2 regions of the Streptosporangium sp. NPDC023825 genome follow, and region 1 is predicted to be linked to the other one. Evidence: riboswitches for the same ligand, from Rfam matches in the RefSeq annotation. Region 1 holds a riboswitch; the other holds the start of a gene.

The links. Region 1 has a riboswitch for cobalamin ahead of AB0G15_RS23550 (ribonucleoside-diphosphate reductase subunit alpha). Riboswitches for the same ligand answer to the same signal wherever they lie in the genome.
Region 2: linked by a shared signal. The riboswitch ahead of AB0G15_RS07705 (CbtB domain-containing protein) and the one ahead of AB0G15_RS23550 (ribonucleoside-diphosphate reductase subunit alpha) in region 1 are both predicted to bind cobalamin.

What each region holds. Positions count from the first base shown of each region.
Region 1 is NZ_JBFAAE010000027.1:85,108-89,294, reverse strand. Features, by position in the region: gene glmS (glutamine--fructose-6-phosphate transaminase (isomerizing)) at 1-738, shown strand, start outside; gene AB0G15_RS23555 (tripartite tricarboxylate transporter substrate-binding protein) at 975-1,994, shown strand; cobalamin riboswitch at 1,999-2,200, shown strand; gene AB0G15_RS23550 (ribonucleoside-diphosphate reductase subunit alpha) at 2,316-4,187, shown strand, end outside.
Region 2 is NZ_JBFAAE010000006.1:38,525-42,711, reverse strand. Features, by position in the region: gene AB0G15_RS07715 (acyltransferase) at 1-597, shown strand, start outside; gene dop (depupylase/deamidase Dop) at 685-2,202, shown strand; cobalamin riboswitch at 2,314-2,443, shown strand; gene AB0G15_RS07705 (CbtB domain-containing protein) at 2,478-2,672, shown strand; gene AB0G15_RS07700 (CbtA family protein) at 2,680-3,420, shown strand; gene AB0G15_RS07695 (histidine phosphatase family protein) at 3,417-3,980, shown strand; gene AB0G15_RS07690 (VWA domain-containing protein) at 4,037-4,187, shown strand, end outside.

The sequences.
Region 1 (4,187 bases):
GAGCTCAAGCGCAAGGGCGGCAGGGTGCTCGGCATCGTCAACACCGTGGGCAGCGCGATCGCCCGCGAGTGCGACGGCGGGGTCTACCTGCACGCGGGTCCCGAGGTCTCGGTGGCGAGCACCAAGGCGTTCACCTCGACCGCCGTGGCCTTCGCGCTGCTCGCGCTGCACCTGGGCCGGGTGCGTGACCTGTCTCCCGCCGACGGCCGCAGGATCTGCGACGGCCTGCGGAGGCTGCCGGACCAGATCAAGGAGATCCTGGCGCTGGAGCCGCAGATCAAGGAGCTGGCGGGCAGGTACGCCGAGTCGCCGAGCATGATGTTCGTGGGCCGGGTCAGGGGTTACCCGGTGGCCCGCGAGGGCGCGCAGAAGCTCAAGGAGATCTCGTACGTGCACGCCGAGGCGTACCCGGCCAGCGAGCTCAAGCACGGGCCGCTGGCGCTGATCGGCCCGGACATGCCGACGGTGGCGATCGTCCCCGACGACGAGCTGCTGGACAAGAACCTCACCACGCTGGGCGAGATCCGCGCCCGGGGCGGCCGGGTGCTCATGGTGGGCCATCGCACGGCCGACCCCAAGCTGGCCGACGACTGCGTCGTGGTGCCCAAGAACGAGACCGAGCTGGACCCGATCCTGCTGTCGATCCCGCTCCAGCTCTTCGCCTACCACGCCGCTGTGGCGCTGGGCCGGGACGTCGACAAGCCGAGGAACCTGGCCAAGAGCGTCACGGTGGAGTGAAACCACGGCCCCTTCCGTCCCCGCCTCCGCGCCCCCGTCCCCGGCCTGCCGGGGGCGGGGGCGTTCCCCGGAGCCCTCGCGAGACGATCGTCTCCGGTACCCGGATTCACAGCGTCTTTTCCGGTGGCCCGTGTCCGAATGTGGATCACCGGAAGTTCCGGCATACCCCACTTCATCACAGAAAGTGAGGGGAAAGTAACCTATGGTATAGGGGGTTCTTGGGGGAAGGGGCGCTTATGCGCCGTAGGGGGTTTTTCGCACTGGCGGCGGGAGCCGCGGTCGCCGCGGGGTGCGGGGCGGACGGCGGCGCCGACCCGGGGGTGAGGCGCCTGTTCCTTCTCGAGCCGACCGCCGACGGCCACGGCTGGGACGGGATCGCGGGCAGGCTGGCGACCGTTCTGGTCCAGTCGGGACTGGCGCGTACCGCGATGGCCGTCGAGCGGGCGGGGGCCCTGGGCTCCGCGCCGCGCGACGCGTTCGGCGCCTTCCGCGGACCCTTCGCGCGCGAGGGCAGGCTGCTCGTCACCGCGATGCCGATGGTGGCCGCCGCGGAGATCGCCAACACCGCGGCCGTGGTGAGCGCCGCCACCCCCGTCGCCCGCCTGGTCGGCGACTGGGCGGTCCTGGTGGTCCCCTCCGGCTCCCGCCTGCGTACCTTCGAGGACTTCGTCGCGCGGCTGCGGCACGACCCGGCGGGGCTGACGGTCGGAGGCCGGTCGGAGGGCGGCTCCGACCACGTGCTCTACGGCATGATCGGCAAGTGCCTGGGGGTGGACACCCGGCTGCTGGAGTACGCCGGATTCCTCGCCCCCGAGGACGCCGCCGAGGCGCTCCACGTCGGCCGGGTGGCGGCCCTGCTGGGGTCGGCGCGCGCCCTGCGGCCCGAGATCGCCGCGGGCCGCCTGCGGCCCCTGGTGGTCTCCTCCGGCGGCCGGATCGACGGGATCGACGCGCCGACGCTCCTGGAGGTCGACGTCCGCCTGGAGTACAGCGACTGGTGCGGCCTGCTGGGCCCCAAGGGCATGAGCCCGGGGGACCGGGACGCCGCTATCGCCCTGTGTGACAGGATCGACGCCGCGCCGCGCTGGCGTGCCCTGTGCGCGTCCCGTGGCTGGAGCCGGGTCTACCTCAGCGGCGACGAGTTCCGCCAGTGGCTCTCCACCGAGACGGGCCGCACTCGCGGCGTGCTTCACGAGCTCGGACTGTTGAAGTCCTCCGACACAACCTGTTGGGGTAGTTGCGTCCGACGCCCCTAGATGTAGGATCCTGCTCGTTGCTGGTTCGCCCCGCGAGGGGCGAGGCAAGAGGGAACCCGGTGAGATTCCGGGACTGCCCCGCAGCGGTGAACGGGAACGAAAGCCGTCATTGAGCACTGGGTGAACCATGCCTGGGAAGCGACGGCCGGTAGGCATGTGCGATGCGCCCGTGAGTCCGAAGACCTGCCGGTGACGTGAACGTCCAGGGCCTCGTGGGAGGGTCCGCGGAACGAGGCGATCCGGCGTGCCCGGGATCGCTCGCGGACGCGTGCCCATCCGGCGAAGCCGTACGGGGAAGTCCGATCGAGCGAGGGGCACTACGTGACACAGGCATTGGCGGAGACCGCGGCGGGTACCACGGCGGGGAACGCGTCGGACGACCGCAGGCTCGCCATCGACGAGGCGGCCGCCCGGGTGATCACCGATCCCGGGAACTCCAGGGTCGCCGCCGCGATGCTGGCCGAGCTGATCGCCGACGAGGCCGCCGAGCACGGCGTCCGCGACTTCTCCGAGTCCATCGCCGCGACCCACGAGGCGGGGCTGATCCAGGACGGGCTCGCGGAGTTCGTGGCCGCCCACGCCGGGGTGCTGGACGCGCTGGCCGACCCTGGGGCCGACGCCAGGTTCGAGTACTTCGGGCTGCGTACCGTCTACGACCGCTACCTGCTGCGCCACCCGAGGACCCGCAAGGTCCTGGAGCGCCCGCAGCACTTCTTCCTGCGGGTGGCCTGCGGCCTGTCCGAGACCGTCGAGGAGGCCGCCGAGCTGTACGCGCTCATGGCCACCCTGTCCTACCTGCCCAGCTCGCCCACGCTGTTCAACTCCGGCTCCCGCAGGCCCCAGCTCTCCTCGTGCTTCCTGCTCGACTCGCCCCGCGACGAGCTGGAGTCCATCTACGAGCGCTACGGGCAGGTCGCGCGGCTGTCGAAGTACGCGGGGGGCATCGGCATCGCCTGGACCAGGGTCCGCTCGCGGGGCTCGCTGATCCGCGGCACCAACGGCCACTCCAACGGCATCGTGCCCTGGCTGCGCACGCTCGACTCCAGCGTGGCCGCGGTCAACCAGGGCGGCCGGCGCAAGGGCGCGGCCTGCGTCTACCTGGAGCCCTGGCACGCCGACGTCGAGGAGTTCCTGGAACTGCGCGACAACACCGGTGAGGAGGCCCGCCGCACGCACAACCTGAACCTGGCCAACTGGATCCCCGACGAGTTCATGCGCCGGGTCGAGGCCGACGGCGTCTGGTCGCTGTTCGACCCCAAGGAGGTCCCGCACCTCACCGACCTGTACGGCGACGCGTTCGACGACGCCTACCGGGCCGCCGAGGCCGAGGGCCGCTTCACCCGGCAGATCCCCGCCCGCACCCTGTACGGGCGGATGATGCGCACGCTCGCCCAGACCGGCAACGGCTGGATGACCTTCAAGGACGCGGCCAACCGGACCTCCAACCAGACGGCCAGGCCGGAAAACGTCATCCACCTGTCGAACCTCTGCACCGAGATCCTCGAGGTCACCGGCGACGCGGAGACCGCCGTCTGCAACCTCGGCTCGATCAACCTCGCCGCCCACCTGACCGAGGGTTCCTCCGAGGACGGGATCGACTGGGCCCGGCTGCGCGCGACCGTCCGTACCGCCGTGCGGTTCCTCGACCGCACCATCGACCTGGGCTTCTACCCGACCCCCGAGGCGGAGGCGGCCAACCGGAAGTGGCGCCCGATCGGGCTCGGCGTGATGGGCCTGGCCGACGTGCTGTTCGCGCTGCGGCTGCCGTTCGACTCGCCGCGAGCCCTGGAGCTGTCCACCAGGATCTCCGAGGAGATCGCGCTCGCCGCCTACCGGACCTCCTCCGACCTGGCCGTGGAGCGGGGCCGCCACCCCTCGTACGAGGAGACCAGGGCCGCCGCCGGGGTGCTGCACCCCGACCACTACGGGGCGGCGGGATCCGCGGAGTGGGCCGAGCTCAGGGAGCGGATCGCCGGGACCGGCCTGCGCAACTCGCTGATGATCGCGATCGCGCCGACGGCCACGATCGCCTCCATCGCGGGCTGCTACGAGTGCATCGAGCCGCAGGTATCCAACGTCTTCAAGCGCGAGACCCTCTCGGGGGAGTTCCTCCAGGTCAACCGCTATCTCGTCCGCGACCTGCAGGCCCGCGGCCTGTGGACCCCGCTGATCCGTGACGCGATCAAGCGCGCC
Region 2 (4,187 bases), on a different contig from region 1:
TTCACCGGGAGCGACGAGGCCTGGGTCGACCTGGTGGTCATGCCCAAGTACGCGGCGTACTTCGTCGGCGGCATGGCGTTCTTCCTGATGACGAAGTTCGGCCCCAGGCTCGTCCTGTGGTGCCTCGCCGGGATCAGCGGCGGCCTGGCCGTGAACGCGGCGATCGACCGGGTGGCCGGGCGGATCGAGAACGTCGGCTACGCCGCGATGCCCGTGCCCGAGTGGGCCGTGGCCGCCACCGTGATCGGCTTCTACGTGCTCATGGCGATGGTGGCGCTCGGCTGGCTGGGGTGGCTGCGCTGGCGCGGCCTGGTCGTCCTGGGCGCGCTCACCTACCCGCTCTACCTGTTCCACACCCCGGCCGCGGTCCTGATCGTCCCCGCCCTGCGGGACGTGCTGCCGCCCCCGCTGACCGCGCTGGTCACCGTGCTGGCCGCGATGGCGTTCTCCTACCTGGTGTACCGGTTGGCCGAGCGTCCGCTTCAGGAGTTCGTCAAGTCCAGGAGGCGGAGAAGGGCCGCATCCCCGTCCCCGTCACAGCTCCCCGCGCTCTCCTCGATCCCCCTCGCAACGGGCGAAAAGGCTTCGGTGCCATAACTGTCCGACCACCGGGCATAGTGAAGGGTCTAGGGTCGGGAATAGATACCACGGAGAGAATCAGTCCCTGACGAACAGAGGGTGCGCATGACGGTACGGCGGGTGATGGGCATCGAGACCGAGTACGGCATCTCCGTGCCCGGACAGCCGGGGGCCAACGCGATGGTGACCTCCTCTCAGGTCGTGAACGCCTATCTGGCGGCCTCGGCCGCGAGGGCTCGGCGCGCGCGATGGGACTTCGAGGAGGAGAACCCGCTGCGGGACGCACGGGGGTTCGACCTCGCGCGGGAAGTGGCCGACCAGAGCCAGCTGACCGACGAGGACCTCGGCCTGGCGAACGTGATCCTCACGAACGGGGCCCGGCTGTACGTCGACCACGCCCACCCCGAATACTCCACGCCCGAGTGCACCAATCCCCGGGCGGCGGTGATCTGGGACAAGGCGGGCGAGCGGGTGATGCACGACGCGGCGGTCCGCGCCTCGGCGATGCCGGCCAACGCCCCGATCCAGCTCTACAAGAACAACACCGACAACAAGGGCGCCTCCTACGGCTGTCACGAGAACTACCTCATGCGCCGGGCCACCTCGTTCGCCGACATCGTCAGGCACCTGACGCCGTTCTTCGTCTCCCGGCAGGTCGTCACCGGCGCGGGCAAGGTCGGCATCGGCCAGGACTCCCGGGGCGAGGGCTTCCAGATCAGCCAGCGGGCCGACTTCTTCGAGGTCGAGGTGGGCCTGGAGACGACGCTCAAGCGGCCGATCATCAACACCCGGGACGAGCCCCACGCCGACCCGGAGAAATACCGCCGCCTGCACGTCATCATCGGCGACGCCAACATGTCGGAGATCTCGACCTACCTGAAGCTGGGGTCGACCGCGCTCGTCCTGGCCATGATCGAGGACAACTACTTCACCCGCGACCTGGCCGTGGACAACCCCGTCCAGGCCCTGCGCGCGGTCTCGCACGACCCCACGCTCAAGTACGAGATCTCCATGCGCGACGGCCGCAGGCTGACGGCGGTGCAGCTGCAGATGGAGTACCTGGAGCTCGCCCGCAAGTACGCCGAGGAGCGCAGCGCCAACGGCCTGGACGAGCCCACCAAGGACATCCTCGAGCGCTGGGAGTCGGTCCTCACCCGTCTGGCGGAGGACCCGATGCAGCTGTCCGGGGAGCTCGACTGGGTGGCCAAGCTGGAGCTCCTGGAGGGCTACCGCACCCGTGACGGCCTGCCCTGGTCGCATCCGCGCCTGCAGCTCGTCGACCTCCAGTACTCCGACATCCGTCCCGACCGGGGGCTCTACAACCGGCTGGTCGCACGGGGCCGCATGCAGCGCCTGGTCACCGAGGAAGAGGTCCAGCGGGCCATCGAGGTGCCGCCCAACGACACCCGGGCCTACTTTCGCGGCCGCTGCCTGAGCCAGTACAGCGAGTCGGTGGCCGCGGCCTCCTGGGACTCGGTCATCTTCGACATCCCCGGCCGCGAGTCGCTGCAGCGCGTCCCCACCCTTGAGCCGCTGCGCGGCACCAAGGCACACGTGGGCGAGCTGTTCGACCGCTGCCGTACCGCCGCGGAGCTGGTGACGGCGCTGACCGGCGAGCAGTGACTCACGCGAGGGGGGAGGCGGTCCGGCCGGGCCGCCTCCCCCCTCGTCATGCCCGCACCCCGTGACGGCCGGAGCCCGTCAAACCGGACACCCGGATTGACGGGGGACAGAGAACCGGGATACGTTCCGGGTGTTTTGTGGCGGTGCGAGGGAAATCCGGTGAAACTCCGGTGCGGTCGCGCCACTGTAACCGGCTCCCAGGAGCCGGAAGCCAGGTCACACTCGGCCGCCACCGACCTACGAAAAGGGACGCGTCAATCCCGGAGGAGGTAGCCGTGAGCCAGATCTCGGCACCGCACACCCAGCCCATCCCATGGCCCTCGCTCACCCGCTGGCTGCTCGCCGTACCGGTGCTGCTGCTCCTCGCCTACCTGGTCACCTTCGACCAGGGAGCGATCTCACAGGCGGGGAACTACCTGCACGAACTCATGCACGACGGGCGTCACCTGCTCGGCGTGCCGTGCCACTGAGCCACAGGTGATCACCAAACTCATCGTCCGGGGCCTCGTCGTCGGACTGCTCGCAGGGCTGCTCGCGGCCGTCTTCGCCTACACCGTCGGCGAACCTCGCATCGACCAGGCCATCGCGCTGGAGGAGGCGGCCGCGGCCGCCGCCCCGGCCGGACCACACGACGACACCGGGACCGCCGCCCACTCCCACGACGAGGAGGAGGCCCTGGTCAGCAGGGACGGGCAGCGCTTCGGGCTCTTCCTCGCCCTCGGCCTGTACGGCCTGGCGGTCGGGGGCCTGTTCTCCCTCGTCTACGCGGCCGTACGCGGCCGGGCGGGCCCCCGCTCGGAACCGGTGCTCGCGGTCACCCTCGCCGCCGCCGCGTTCACCTCCGTGGTCCTCATCCCCTTCGTGAAGTACCCCGCCAACCCGCCGGCCGTCGGTGACCCGGAGACCATCGACCAGCGCACCGTGCTGTACCTGGTCGCGGTGGTCATCGGGATCCTCGCCGTCGCCGCCGCGGTCGCCGCCTACCGCTACGCCTCGCGGAGCGAACCGTGGGTGCGCTGGCTGTCGGCGGGCGCCACCCTCCTGGTCCCCGTCGTCGCGGCCTGGATCCTCCTGCCGGAGATCTCGGAGGTGCCCCGGGGCTTCCCCGCCGACCTCCTGTGGGACTTCCGGGTCGCCTCCATGGGGACCCAGGTGGTCTTCTGGGCCGGCGTCGGCGCGCTGTTCGCCTTCGCCGCCCGCGGGCGCGGCCCGGTGTGACGACCCCCTCGGGGGTCACCCGCCTGCTCCTGGTCTGCCACGCCTCCACCTCGGCGACGGTACGGGCCGCGTTCCCGGGTGACGAACCACTCGACGAACCCGGCCTGCGCCGGGCCGAGGGGATGGCGCGGGACCTCGGCCCGGGTCCCGCGGCCTGCCCCGCCGAGCTGCGCTGCGTCCAGACGGCGGCGGCGCTCGGCCTGCGGGCCGAGCACGACCCGCTGCTGGCCGACTGCGACTACGGCCGCTGGAGCGGGATGACGCTCGGCGAGGTCGAGGCCGCGGAACCCGAGGCGCTCGCCTCCTGGCTCGGCGACCCCGGCGCGGCGCCGCACGGCGGGGAGCCGGTCACCGCGCTCCTGGCCAGGGTGTCCGGCTGGCTCGCCGTCCGCGCCCCCGGCAGGACCGTCGCGGTCACCCACCCGGCGGTCATCCGCGCCGCGGTCGTCCACGCCCTCGGCGCCCCCGCCCAGGCCTTCTGGCGCGTCGACGTCGCGCCGCTGGCCCGCGTGACGCTCACCGGGCGCGGCGGGCGCTGGCGGCTCAGTTACTTGCCATGACGGTTCGAGCGCCCGGCGACCCTTTGATTCGACGAGACGGACAGGAGATCCCGAAGGTGCGTGACTCCCGCTATCCCTTCACCGCGATCGTGGGGCTGGAGGACCTGAAACTCGCGCTGATCCTCAACGCGGTCTCCCCCCGCGTCGGGGGAGTGCTGGTCAGGGGGGAGAAGGGCACCGCCAAGTCCACGGTCGTGCGGGCGCTGG